Regions from separate parts of the Pseudomonas cavernae genome, predicted to be linked through region 2. Evidence: predicted binding sites of a transcription regulator. Region 2 holds the regulator's gene; each other region holds the start of a gene.

Region 1 (4,519 bases), 1.9 Mb from region 2:
CGAGCTCAGCCGAGCGCCTTGCCGTGGCGAATGCAGGTCGGCCCGGCGCGCTTCTCCACCGCCCGCCGTACCTCGTCGCGCAGGCCGCAGAGGAAGGCCAGTTCGGCGACCACGAACAGCGGGCCGACCACTAGGCCCATGAGGTCATCGACGAAGGCCGGTTTGCGCCCCTCGTAGTAGTGGCCGATGAACTGGATCAGCCAGCCGATGACGAACAGCCCCAGACCGGCTCCCAGCCAGACCGCCGTGCCCTGTACCGCCAGCACCGCGCCCGCCCACAGGCTGAGCCACAGCAGCCCGGCCATCACCAGGCCGAAGCGTAGGTCCAGGCGCAGGTAGAACCACGCGGACGCCAGCGCCACCAGTGCCGCCGGCGACAGCCACAGGCCGAACACTTCCACACCCGGGCGCGACAGCAGCACGGCGACGGCGAGGACGATCAGCGGAATGCCGATGAAGTGGCTGGCGATGTTGCGCCGGTCGCGGTGGTACTCGGCGTATTGGCCAAGGTGCTCGGTGAGGGTTTTCATTAGGGTTATCCTCGCAGGCTAGTAGCGCCGATAATGCCCCGCGCGCGCCGCGCGCTCTGTCAGCTAGCCGACAAACCCCAAGGGAAAGCATGTCCGATGCCCACGCTTACCGCCCGCTGCTGCTCAGCGGCCACTGGTTCAGCCATCTGCCGGCCGAGCTGCAGGACGCCCTGCTGGACGCCGCCAGCCTGCGCCGTCTGGACGCCGGGCAACGGCTGTTCAGCCGCGGAGACAAACCCTGCGGGCTGTACGCGGTGGTCGCCGGCAGCATCCGCATCGGCGCGGTCAGCCAGACCGGCAAGGAGGCGCTGCTGACCCTGATCGAGCCGCCTTACTGGTTCGGCGAGATCGCCTTGTTCGACGGCCAGCCGCGCACCCACGACGCCTACGCCGACGGCCCCTGCGTGCTGCTCAGCGTGCCGCAGGCGGCGTTGCTCGCCCTGCTCGAACGGCAGCCGCAGCACTGGCGTGACTTCGCCCTGCTGCTCAGCCAAAAGCTGCGCCTGGCCTTTATCGCCCTGGAGGAGATGAGCCTGCTGCCGGCCGCGCCACGCCTGGCGCGCCGCCTGGTGATGATCGCCGAGGGCTATGGCGAGGTCAGTGGCGAGCGCCGGCTGATCCACCTGGCCCAGGAGCAATTGGCGCTGATGCTGGCGATCTCGCGGCAGACCACCAACCAGATTCTCAAGGACCTCGAAGCCCAGGGCGTGCTACGCCTGACCTATGGCGAGATCGAAATCCTCGACCTGGAACGCCTGCGCCAGGTCGGCAAACGCTAGTCGCGGCTACCGACCCGCACATCGTCATTCGCCATGCCGGCGGGGTCGGCCAGCGCGGCGAGCGGCGCGTGCGACTGTCCGGCCTCGGCGTGCTCGCCCAACTGGCGGCTATGGGCATGGTTGGCCGCGCCACTGGCGTGCAGCTGGGCGAGGCTGGCGGTCAGCTCGGCGAGCTGCTGCTGTTGCCTGGCGCTGTCACCGCCGATCCCGGCCAGCTGGCTTTCCACCTCGGCAGCCAAGGCGGTGACGCCCTGCAAGTGCTCGGCGGTGTCGCCGAGCTGACCGGCGGCCTGCTCCAGTTGCTCGGCCTGGGCCTGGAGATGGGCGACCACGGCGGCGCTCTGCTGGCGGATGTCGCCGACGATCTGGCCGACTTCGCCGGTGGCCGCAGCCGTGCGCCCGGCGAGGTTGCGCACCTCGTCGGCGACCACGGCGAAGCCGCGGCCCTGCTCGCCGGCCCGCGCCGCCTCGATGGTGGCGTTGAGTGCCAGCAGGTTGGTCTGGCTGGCGATCGACTGGATCGCCTGGGTGACCAGTTCGATCTGCGCGCTGCGGTCATTCAGGCCCTCGAGCAGCTCGCAGCTGGTGTGGGTCTGCTCGCCCAACGCCCGCATGCGGGTCGCCGCCTCCTGCAGTTGCGCCTGACCGGCAATGCTGTGCCGGCTGGCCTGCTGCGCGACTACCAGGGTTTGCCCGAGGCGCGCGCCGCCCGCCTGCTCCTGGTGCAGCAGCGCGTCCAGCTGCAGGCCGGTCTGCTCCAGGCCTAGCCGGTGCGCCTGCAGGCCGGCGGCCAACTGCTGCGCCGCGCCGGCCCAGTGCGCCGCGCGGGCGTTGCGCTGGGCGCAGGCCGCACAGGGCGCCGCCACTGCCGGCAACGCCGTCTGCGGCGCTGGCAGTTCGTGCTCCGCCACCTTCCAGGGCCCCAGCCATGGCCACAGCGCCAGCAGCAGGTAGGCGGGAATGCTCCAGCTCAACGGCAGCTGCCAATGGGCGTAGGTCGCCATCAGCACCCCCAGGCCGATGGCGTGTAGCAGGGCGGCATAGGGGTGGCGGGCGTAGGCAGGGCGCATCGGAGGAGCCTCGAAGGCAATCTGGGCTGGACGACGGCTCCACGCCGGACGCGCGGAACCTAAGTCTCCAGTAGATCGGCTGCAAGTACGGCGACTTGAAAACTTTGCCGCCCGCTGGCCGTTGGCTGACGCTGCCCGCCGGTCAGTCCGCCACCTGCGCCAGCGCCCGCTGCACGGACGTGGCTCCGAGCCGCAGCATCTGCGCCGCCTTGCTCGCCAGCAGACCGGCCAACTCGGGCTTCGCCGGCAGATGCGCCAGCTGGGCATCGCCACGCACCTGGCGCACCAGCTCGGCAAGCAGCCCGCGGCTCCCCGGCTCGGTATCGGCGATCAGCCCCGCGGCCCGCCACCGGTCGCCAGCGTGCTCATCGCCAGCCTCCGCAAAATGGCGGCACCTTACCCGCGCCGCCAGTTCCGGCCATCGCGCTTTGGTCGCAGGCCTTGTTCCAGGCAAAAAAAGACCCGCCGGAGCGGGTCTCAAATACGCCTGACTGGTGAGACTCAGGCGAGTTCGTCGAAGCACTCGGCGAGGATCGCCAAGCCCTGGTCCAACTGCGCGTCGGGGATGGTCACCGGCATCAGGAAACGGATGACGTTGTAGTAGGTGCCGCAGGACAGCAGGATCAGGCCCTTGTCGCGCGCCTTGGCGACGATCTTGGTGACCAGCTCGGCGTTCGGCTTGCTCTCGTCGTTGCCCTCGAACAGCTCGATGGCGACCATCGAACCGAGGCCGCGCACGTCGCCGATCACCTTGTGCTTGGCCTGGATGGCCTTGAGGCCGCCGATCAGCCGCTCGCCGACGGCCTGCGAGCGTTCCAGCAGTTTCTCTTCGTCGAACACCTTCATCACCGCCAGCGCCGCGGCGCAGGCGATCGGGCTGCCGGCATAGGTGCCGCCCAAGCCGCCGGGGGCGACGACATCCATGATCTCGGCCTTGCCGCACACGCCGGAGATCGGGAAGCCGCCGCCGACCGACTTGGCGAAGGTGGTCAGGTCCGGCACCACGCCCAGTTGCTCGGTGGCGAAGAAGGTGCCGGTGCGCCCGGCGCCGGTCTGCACTTCATCGGCGATCAGCAGGATGCCGTGCTCGTCGCACAGCGCGCGCAGGCGCTGCATGAAGGCCTTGGAGTTGACGTAGAAACCACCCTCGCCCTGCACCGGCTCGATGATGATGGCGGCGATGTCCTGCGGCTGCGCATCGTTCTTGAAGATCCGCTCGATGCTGGCGATCGACTCGTCCTCGCTGACCCCGTGCAGCGCGCACGGCGCCTGGGCACGGAAGATGCCGCCGGGCATCAGGCCCATGCCCGCGGAGTAGGGCACGACCTTGCCGGTCAGGCCGAGGGTCATCATGGTGCGGCCGTGGTAGGCGCCGGTGAAGGCGATCACGCCGGCGCGGCCGGTGGCGGCGCGGGCGATCTTCACCGCGTTCTCTACCGCTTCCGAGCCGGAGGTGACCAGCAGGGTCTTCTTGGCGAAGTTGCCCGGCACGCGCTTGGCGATTTCCTCGCACAGCTCGATGTACGGCTCGTAGGCCAGCACCTGGAAGCAGGTGTGGGTCAGCTTGGTCAGCTGCTCCTGCACCGCGGCGATCACCTTCGGGTGCAGGTGGCCGGTGTTGAGCACGGCGATGCCGCCGGCGAAGTCGATGTACTCGCGGCCCTCGACGTCCCACACGGTGGCGTTTTCCGCGCGCTCGGCGACGATCGGGTGGATCTGGCTGACACCGCGGGCGACAGCGGCAGCACGGCGTTGCAGCAGGGATTCGTTGGTTTTGCTCATGGTTTCCTCATTGGCCGCTCATCGTGCGGTTCAGTTCAAGGACAAATGCGCCTGGTTAAGCAGCACTGGCAGCATACGATGATCGACTGCAAGGGCCTGGGCCGGACGCGCGGGTTTTACAAATGCATAGGCGGATGACGCGCCTGGCGTCATCCGCCCTCATTAGTTTTGGCTTACAACCCCAGGCACAGGTATTTGATCTCGAGGTAATCCTCGATGCCGTACTTGGAGCCTTCGCGGCCCAGGCCGGAGGCCTTGACGCCGCCGAACGGCGCCACTTCGGTGGAGATCAAGCCGGTGTTGATGCCGACCATGCCGTACTCCAGCGCCTCGGCGACGCGGAACACGCGGGACAGGT
Region 2 (4,519 bases):
CGAATCGACCCGCCGTTCGCCCTTGCGCAGGATGTCGAAGACGTTCTCGGCGATGTGGCAGCAATCCACCAACTCGTTCAGCTGGAGGAAGCCGGCACCGCCCTTGACGGTATGGAACCCGCGAAAGATGGCATTGAGCAGGTCCGCGTCATCCGGCCGGCTTTCCAGCTCGACCAGTTGCTCGGAAAGTTGCTCGAGAATCTCGCCGGCCTCTACCAGGAAGTCCTGGAGGATTTCTTCATCGGCGCCAAAGCTCATTGTGCGTGCTCCAAAAGGTTCAGCCAGAACCTAGAAACCCAGGCTGGACAGCAGATCGTCGACATCGTCCTGACCGGATACGACGTCATCACGCTTATCGGCATGAATCTGCGGACCTTCACCCTGGGATGGATTTTTTTGTTGTTTTTGTTCGCTACGCAGCTGATCGAGATCGTGCTCGATGCCGGCGAAGCGATCGACACTGCTGGCCATCAGCATCAACTTGAGCAGATCGCTCTCCACCTCGGTGACCAGCTGGGTGACCCGTTTGATCACTTGCCCGGTGAGGTCCTGGAAGTCCTGCGCCAACAGAATGTCGTTGAGATTGGCCGACAGCTTGTGCGTGTCGCGCTCGCTGCGGGCGAGGAACAGCTCGATGCGCTTGGCCAGATCGCGGAAGGCGTCGGCACCCAACTCGCGGCGCATGAAACGCCCCCAGTCGGCACTCAGGCGCTGGGCCTCGTCGCTGAGATCGTTGACCAACGGCGCGCTCTGCTCGACCAAGTCCATGGTGCGGTTGGCCGCCTTCTCGGTCATGGTCACCACGTAGTTCAGCCGCTCGGTGGCGTCGGTGATCTGCGAGACTTCCTGAGCATGGGGCATGCGCGGATCGAGCTGGAAGTTGACGATCGAGTTGTGCAATTCGCGGGTCAGCTTGCCGACCTCGTGATAGAGGCCACGGTCGCGCGCCTTGTTGAGCTCGTGAATGAGCTGCACGGCCTCGCCGAAGTTGCCTTTTTCCAGGCTTTCGACCAGTTCGCGGGCGTGACTTTTCAGGGTCGACTCGAGGTCACCCAGCAGGGAATCGTTGTGATCCATAGTGCCCTCGCGGCGGAGATCAGCCGTTGACGCGCTCGAAGATCTTCTCGATCTTTTCTTTCAGTACTTGCGCCGTGAACGGTTTGACGACATAGCCGTTTACCCCGGCCTGTGCCGCCTCGATGATCTGATCACGCTTGGCTTCGGCGGTCACCATCAGCACCGGCAGGTGCTTGAGGCGCTCGTCGGCGCGCACCGCGCGCAGCAGGTCGATACCGGTCATGCCCGGCATGTTCCAGTCGGTCACCAGGAAGTCGAAGTTGCCGCTATGCAGCATCGGCAGCGCGGTGGTGCCATCGTCCGCCTCGGACGTGTTGGTGAAACCCAAATCACGCAAGAGGTTCTTGATGATCCGTCGCATCGTCGAGAAATCGTCAACGATGAGGATTTTCATATTCTTGTCCAAGTCGACCTCCGGTCAGTCTTAAACGCCCCCGCCCCGGGGAGGCGCCGATCAATCGTGCAACTACAGCCCCAAATAGCGCCTCAGCGTGCGCGCCATTCGCCCAAACGTGCACGCAAACGCGCGGCACACTGGCTATGCAACTGGCTGACTCGCGACTCGCTGACCCCCAGCACTTCGCCGATTTCCTTGAGATTCAGCTCTTCGTCGTAATACAGCGACAACACCAACTTTTCCCGCTCCGGCAGCTTGCCGATGGCGTCCGCCAAAGCGCCCTGGAAGCGTTCCTCTTCCAGATCGCGTGAAGGTTCTGAGTGGGTACTCTCGGCGTCTTCGGCCAGCTCGCCATGTTCGCCGTCCTGCAACAGGTCGTCGAAACTGAACAGGCGGCTGCCCAAAGTGTCACCAAGGATGCCGTAGTAATCTTCGAGACTCAATTGGAGTTCGGCAGCAACCTCGTGATCTTTAGCGTCACGACCGGTTCGCGCTTCAATTTTCCGGATCGCATCGCTGACCATGCGGCTGTTGCGGTGCACCGAACGCGGCGCCCAGTCGCCCTTGCGCACCTCGTCGAGCATCGAACCGCGGATGCGGATGCCGACGAAAGTCTCGAAACTCGCGCCCTTGCTGGAGTCGTATTTCTTCGCGGCCTCGAGCAGGCCGATCATCCCGGCCTGGATCAGATCCTCGACCTGCACGCTGGCCGGCAGGCGGCCCAACAGGTGGTAGGCGATGCGCTTGACCAGCGGCGCATAGCGCTCGATCAACTGGTGCTGGGAATCCCGTGCCTGTGCCTTGTAGTACATACGCTGTCCAGTGGCTGCGATCATACGGCCGGTTCGGTAGACGGGTGCCGCACCAGACGCTCGACGAAAAACTCCAGATGGCCGCGCGGGTTGGCTGGAAGCGGCCAACCGTCGACTTTCTGGGCGATCGCCTTGAACGCCAGGGCACATTTCGAACGCGGAAACGCGTCATACACGGCGCGCTGTTTTTGTACCGCCTTGCGCACCGACTCGTCGTATGGCACGGCGCCGACATACTGCAGGGCCACGTCGAGGAAGCGGTCGGTAACCTTGGTCAGCTTGGCGAACAGGTTGCGCCCCTCCTGCGGACTGTGGGCCATGTTGGCCAGCACGCGGAAGCGGCTCATGCCGTGATCGCGGTTGAGCAGTTTGATCAGCGCATAGGCGTCGGTGATCGAGGTCGGTTCGTCGCACACCACCACCAGCACTTCCTGGGCGGCGCGGACGAAGCTGACCACCGCGTCGCTGATACCGGCGGCGGTATCGATGATCAGCACATCGAGGTTGTCGCTGATATCGCTGAAGGCCTGGATCAGCCCGGCGTGTTGCATATGCGACAGCTGCACCATGCTCTGGGTGCCGGAAGCCGCCGGCACCACGCGAATGCCGCCGGGGCCCGGGATGATCACGTCACGCAGATCGCATTCACCGCTGACCACATCGGCCAGCGTGCGCTTGGGCGTCAAGCCCAGCAGCACATCGACGTTGGCCAGGCCGAGGTCGGCGTCCATCAGCATCACCCGGCGACCGAGGTCGGCCAGGGCCAGGGACAGATTCACCGAGACGTTGGTCTTGCCCACGCCACCTTTGCCGCCGGTCACGGCGATCACCTGTACGGGGTGCATTCCCATGTTAGTTCCACACCTTGTCATGCTTCATTTGGCTGCTTCCGTTCTGTCCGTCGCGAGATCTAGCCGACCCGGCGCTGCGAGCTTTGATAGAGACCGGCGAACATTTCCGCCATGACATCTTCGCTCGGCTCTTCCGCGGTCTGCAGGCTGACGGCGCGACTGACCAGTTGATGGCTGCGGGGGACCTGCAGATCGTCCGGAATCCGCGGCCCATCGGCGAGATAGGCTACCGGCAGATGCTGACCGATAGCCAGCCCTAGCACCTCGCCGAGGCTCGCGGCCTCATCCGCCTTGGTGATGATGCAGCCGGACAGTCCGCAACGTTTGTAGCTATGGTACGCCGCCTTGAGCACCTGGCTCTGGCTGGTGGCAGCCATGACCAGGTAATTCCTGGCCTTGATGCCACGTCCCGCCAGGGCTTCCAGCTGCAGGCACAGGGCCGGATCGTTGGCCGGCAGACCGGCGGTATCGATCAGCACCAGGCGCTTGCGCGCCAGCGGCGCCAGGGCCTGGAGCAGCGACTGGCCGGGGTCGACCTGGGTCACCGAGACATTGAGGATGCGCCCGAGCGTCTTCAGTTGCTCCTGGGCGCCAATACGGAAGCTGTCCATGCTGACCAGGGCGACATTCTGCGCGCCGTACTTAAGCACATAACGCGCCGCCAGCTTGGCCAAGGTGGTGGTCTTGCCCATGCCGGCGGGGCCGACCAGGGCTATCACCCCGCCCTCTTCCAGCGGCTCTTCCTTCGGCGTGCGGATGGCCTGGGCCAGATGCGCGAGCAGCATGCGCCAGGCCTGACGCGGCTCGGCAATGCCGGCCACGCGCTCCAGCAGGCTGCGCGACAGCTCGGCGGGCAGGCCCATGCGCTGCAGGCGGCGCCATAGGCTGGCCTGCTGCGGACGGCGATTCTGCATCTGCCCCCAGGCCATGGAGCCGAGCTGCACTTCGATCAGCTCGCGCAGGCCATGCAGTTCGGAACGCATGGCCTCGAGGGCATGCTGGTCGGTGGCGGCAGCCAGCACCGGGGCGGCGGCGGCCGGCGCCGGACGCTCGGGGCGCAGCGGCGAAGCCAGCAGTTCGGGGGCGACAATGGATTCGTTGGCGAACAGCTGGCCATCCTTGAGCGCCTCACCCTGCTCACGGTAGGCCAGTTCCGCTTGCGCCGAGGCGATCTTCGCCTGGGTCTTGCGCAGCTCGGCCTCCAGCGCCGGGTTCGGCTGCAGCGGCGCGGCGGGCACCTGGTAGTCCAGCGCGGCGGTCAGCTCGACACCACCGGCGACCCGGCGGGTGCCGATGATCGAGGCGTCGGCGCCCAGCTCATCGCGAACCAGCTTCATGGCTTGACGCATATCGGCGGCGAAGAAGCGTTTGACTTGCATGGC
Region 3 (4,519 bases), 750 kb from region 2:
CAGGTAGCGGGCGATCTTGGTCGACTGGCTGTTGATGCGGCTGGAGCCAGCGACGATGGCGAAATTCAGCATTCTTGAGGTTCCCTTCGAATGATGACGCGCAGGCTAATGCGGCGCAGCCGAGCGGGCAAATGGTGGGGCGTCAGGCTGGTGGTCGAATGACGCCAGCGGCTGTTCGGGAGCCTGGGGCAAGCGCCCCAGGGCAGCCAGGCAACTCGCGTTGCCGGCTGCTTTGCGGCGGGCTATACGCGGAACTGGTCCATCAGCCCCTGTTGATGGTTGGCCAGGCTGTTGAGCGACTGGCTGACGCGGGCCGACTCGTCGGCCTGGCCGGACAGCGACTCGGTGACGTCGCGGATGGTGGCGACGTTACGGTTGATCTCCTCGGCCACCGCGCTCTGTTCCTCGGCGGCGCTGGCAATCTGCAGGTTCATGTCGGTGATCACCGAAACCGCCTCGCCGATGCGGCGCAATGCGGCGACCGCCAGTTCGACCTGTTCGACACTGCCTTGCGCTTGCTGGTGGCTGTTGTGCATCGAGCTGACCACCTCGCGCGTGCCATTCTGTAGGCCTTCGATCACCTGACGGATTTCCTCCACCGAGTCTTGAGTGCGTTTGGCCAGGTTGCGCACCTCGTCGGCGACCACGGCGAAGCCACGTCCGGCTTCGCCGGCGCGAGCGGCTTCGATGGCGGCGTTGAGGGCGAGCAGGTTGGTCTGCTCGGCGATGCCGCGGATCACCTCGAGCACCGAGCCGATCTGCTCGCTGCTGACCGCCAGGCCTTCGACCTGGCTCATGGCACTGCTCATGTCGCGGGCCAGGGCGTCGATGGTGCTGGTGGTGCGATCGATCACGCCAAGGCCTTCGCGGGTGGCGTGGTCGGCGCCGCGAGCGGCCTCGGCGGCCTGCGCCGCACTGCGCGCGACATCCTGGGCGGTAGCGCTCATCTCGTGGGAGGCGGTGGCGACCTGATCCACTTCACGATATTGCTGCTGCATGCCGGAGCTGGTCTGGCTGGCGATGACGGCCGACTGGTCGGCGGTGCCGCGGGCATCCTGAACCGAGCGTTTGACGTCGGCGATGATCGGTTGCAGCTTGTCGAGGAAGCGGTTGAACCAGCCGGCCAGTTCGCCCAGTTCATCCTGCTTGTCGTAGTCGAGGCGGCGGGTCAGGTCGCCCTCGCCGCTGGCGATGTTGCGGAGCATGGCGGCCACATTGAGGATCGGCCGGGTCACGCCGCGCGCGGTCAGCCACATCAGCAGCAGGCCGAGCAGCACGGCCAGCAGGCCCATGCTCAGGGCGAACAGGCTGTCGGACAGGCGGCGGTCATCCAGTTCGGCTTCCAGCTTCTGCGCCGGACCGAGCAGCGCTTGCTGTGGTACCTCGAGCAGCACGCTCCAGGGCTTGGACTCGGGGATCGGCAACAGCGGCTGCAACACGCGCAGCATGCCGTCGTGGTGCAGGACCTGGGCCTGCCCCTGGCTGCTGAGGCTCATTAGCTCCGCGGCTTGTTCGCCATAGGCTTTACCGGCCGACTTACCCAGCTGTGCGGCATCGCGGCTATGACCGGCGAGCAGACCGGCCGGGCTGATGATGCTGACGTGCCCCTGGCCCTCGTAGAGCTCCTGGTTGGCCGCGAGGCTGAGCTGCTGCAGGCTGGCGAGACTGATGTCGACACCCAGCACGCCGATGATCTTGCCATTTTGCTCCAGCGGGAAGGCGATGCTGGTCATCAGGGTCGGCTGACCGTTGACGTCGTCGACATAAGGGTCGATCAGGCAGGTCTTGCCGGTGTCGCGCGGGCAGGTGTACCAGGCGTTGTAGGGCGAGCCGTTGTCGCCGACCGTGGTGTCGTTCAGCAGCTTTTCCGTCAGTGCTTCAGATTCCAGTTGGCCGGGCGTGCCTTGTGACCAATAGAGGGCGAAGCGGCCCTGGTCATTGCTGCCGAGCTCGGCCTGGTTGGCGAACAGCTCGTCTTTGCCGTCCAACGCGTTGGGCTCGAATACCACATAGAGGCCGAGCAGGGCCGGGTTGGCATCGAGGGCACCACGCACTTGACGGGTCAGGTCTTCACGCAGGTCAAAGGCGTCGAGAAAGCGTTTTTCCGCCTGCTCGCGGAGGAACAGAACCTGACGGGAAAACCCCTTGCCATATTGGTAGGCATCCATGAAGTAGCGCTGGATACGCAGCGATTGGGTCTCGCCGCGGGCCTGCATGCGCGAGAGGGCCGACTCTTCGAGCATCTGCGAACTGGAGGCCTTGACCATTTCGGCACTGCGTTTGGATTGGTAGAGCGACGCGCCCACCAGCAGGGTCACTATGGCGAGTAGACAGAGGCCGGCCAGCAGGGTGATTTTCCATTGGATGGAGAGACGACTGGGAAACATGCGGAGCACCTTCATTTGTCGGACTACAGACTCTCTATCGGCGCAGTCTGGGAATTCTTGACTTAAGCTTGTGCGCCGCAGGGCCACCAGGCGCTGCTCAGACGCAGCAGACTCAATACAGCAAGAACTGTGCTGAACAACCGCTTAGTTTCGTGTTGACGCTGGTCCACCTTTTAGCCGGTGCGAATGAGCAATTGCGTCATCTGCAACAGATTGTCGCGCCTATGCAACAGAAGATGTGTTGCTAACTACTGCTTAGGCAGTATTATCTTGGCTGTATTGCTGCCTAGACAGATATTAGCCTTGTCATGAATCACTACAGCCCCGCCGACTTTCCCTTTTCCGGCTCCATCGGCCACTACTTGGGCAGTGCCGCACTGCTCAAGGATCGGCTGCTGGATAGCCATTTGGCCTCGTTGGAAATCAGTGCCGCGCAGTTCAAGGTGCTGATCTACATCTACCTGGAAAAGGCCAACACCCCCGCAGACCTGTGCCGCCTGCTGTCGGTCGACAGCGGCTCGATGACGCGCATGCTCGACCGCCTGGAGAAGAAGGGGCTGTTGCATCGCAAGCCATGTCCAACGGATCGCCGCTGTGTGCGCCTGACGCTGAGCGCTGCGGGGCAGGCGGTTTGTCAGCAAACTCCGGAAGTGGTGGCCAGGGCCATGAACGAACTTGCCCGCGGGCTTAGCCATGACGAGCTGCAAAGCCTGCTCGGTCTACTGGAAAAAATGTTGCAACCGCACACCACGGCTGCGGCGGAGCGTTGACCATGTGTAGTTTCAACCGATTTACCCGCACTCTGCCTATGTCCGCGCTGTTGAGTTCGCTGCTCATGCTCAGCGCCTGTGTGAGTCCCAATGGCCTGGAGCCGCAGGGCAAGCCCCTGGATATTGCGGCCTTGCAAGCCGGGAAAAGTCTCTCCGGGGTGCCGCTCTCGCCTGCCAACTGGCCGCATCAAGACTGGTGGCAGGTGCTGGGCGACCCGCAGCTCAGCGGTTTGATCGAGCAGGCGCTGCAAGGCACGCCCGACCTGCAGATTGCCGATGCCCGGGCGCGTCAGGCCAGCGCCCAGGCCATGGCCGAAGATGCCGCGCGCTTACCGACCGTGACTGCGACTGCCAGCTATGCCGGCTCACGTTTGCCGGAAAGCCTGGTGCCGCAGCCCCTGGGGGGCAGCTTTTCGGCGGTGAAGTATCTGTCGTTGGGGTTCAATTACGATTTCGACCTCTGGGGCGGCCAGCGCGCCGCCTGGGAGGCCGCACTGGGGCAGGCGCGCGCCGCGCAGGTCGATCGGCAGGCCGCGCGGCTGAACTTGTCCGCCAATGTCGCGCGTGCCTACAGCCAGCTCGGTTACGCCTTTATCGCCCGCGATCTGGCGCGCGAGGAACTGCAGCGCGCCGAGCATCTGGTCAAGCTCAGCCAGCAGCGCATGGATGCCGGGCTGGACAGCAAGGTGCAACTGCAACAAAGCCAAACCCTGCAAGCCAGCGCCCAGCAGCAACTGGCGGCGACCGAGCAGCAGATCGACAGTGAGCGCGTCGCGCTCGCGGTCCTGCTCGGCCAGGGGCCGGACCGCGGTCAGCAGATCGACCGTCCACAGGTGTTGCAGCCGACGGCGCTAGCCTTGCCGTCCAACCTGCCGGCGGAATTGCTTGGCCGGCGTCCGGACGTGATCGCCGCGCGCTGGCGGGTAGAAGCGGCGAGCAAGGGCATCGAGGCGACCAAGACCGAGTTCTATCCCAACCTCAACCTCAGTGCCATGGCGGGCCTGCTGGCCAGCCACGGTGGCGACCTGTTCCAGGGCTCCAGCCGTTTCTATCAGGTGGCGCCGGCGATTTCCCTGCCGATCTTCGACGGCGGCCGCCGCCGTGCCGATCTGGCCGGCGCGGACGCCGATTACGATCTCGCCGTGGCCCAGTACAACAAGGCGCTGGTCAGCGCCCTCGGTGAGGTCAGCGAGGATCTCAGCCAGCTGCGTTCGTTGCAGCGGCAGATCAGTGCCCAGCAACAGGCCCGCGACATCGCCAAGTCCAACTTCGCCCTGGCCACGCGGCGCTATGGCGAGGGCATCGGCAACTACCTCGACGTTCTCAGCGTCGAGCAGCAGCTGCTGGTCAGCGAGCGCTTGC

Evidence for each region. The regulator FliA, encoded in region 2, starts transcription of late flagellar genes. The targets are predictions, from matches to a motif close to CTAAAGTTTNNNNNNNNNNNGCCGNTAA.
Region 1: a site for FliA is predicted at 2,452-2,479, ahead of D3880_RS22900 (methyl-accepting chemotaxis protein). Genes of this name have one in related genera too.
Region 3: a site for FliA is predicted at 2,422-2,449, ahead of D3880_RS23505 (methyl-accepting chemotaxis protein). Genes of this name have one in related genera too.

What each region holds. Positions count from the first base shown of each region.
Region 1 is NZ_CP032419.1:107,880-112,398, forward strand. It holds gene D3880_RS00545 (Mpo1 family 2-hydroxy fatty acid dioxygenase) at 6-530, opposite strand; gene D3880_RS00550 (Crp/Fnr family transcriptional regulator) at 620-1,309, shown strand; gene D3880_RS22900 (methyl-accepting chemotaxis protein) at 1,306-2,379, opposite strand; gene D3880_RS22970 (hypothetical protein) at 2,522-2,665, opposite strand; gene gabT (4-aminobutyrate--2-oxoglutarate transaminase) at 2,881-4,161, opposite strand; gene gabD (NADP-dependent succinate-semialdehyde dehydrogenase) at 4,335-4,519, opposite strand, start outside.
Region 2 is NZ_CP032419.1:1,987,127-1,991,645, reverse strand. It holds gene D3880_RS09215 (chemotaxis protein CheA) at 1-258, opposite strand, end outside; gene D3880_RS09210 (protein phosphatase CheZ) at 289-1,077, opposite strand; gene D3880_RS09205 (chemotaxis response regulator CheY) at 1,097-1,471, opposite strand; gene fliA (RNA polymerase sigma factor FliA) at 1,564-2,310, opposite strand; gene fleN (flagellar synthesis regulator FleN) at 2,307-3,137, opposite strand; gene flhF (flagellar biosynthesis GTPase FlhF) at 3,197-4,516, opposite strand.
Region 3 is NZ_CP032419.1:2,739,304-2,743,822, reverse strand. It holds gene D3880_RS12505 (NADPH-dependent FMN reductase) at 1-72, opposite strand, end outside; gene D3880_RS23505 (methyl-accepting chemotaxis protein) at 243-2,387, opposite strand; gene D3880_RS12495 (MarR family winged helix-turn-helix transcriptional regulator) at 2,696-3,157, shown strand; gene D3880_RS12490 (efflux transporter outer membrane subunit) at 3,196-4,519, shown strand, end outside.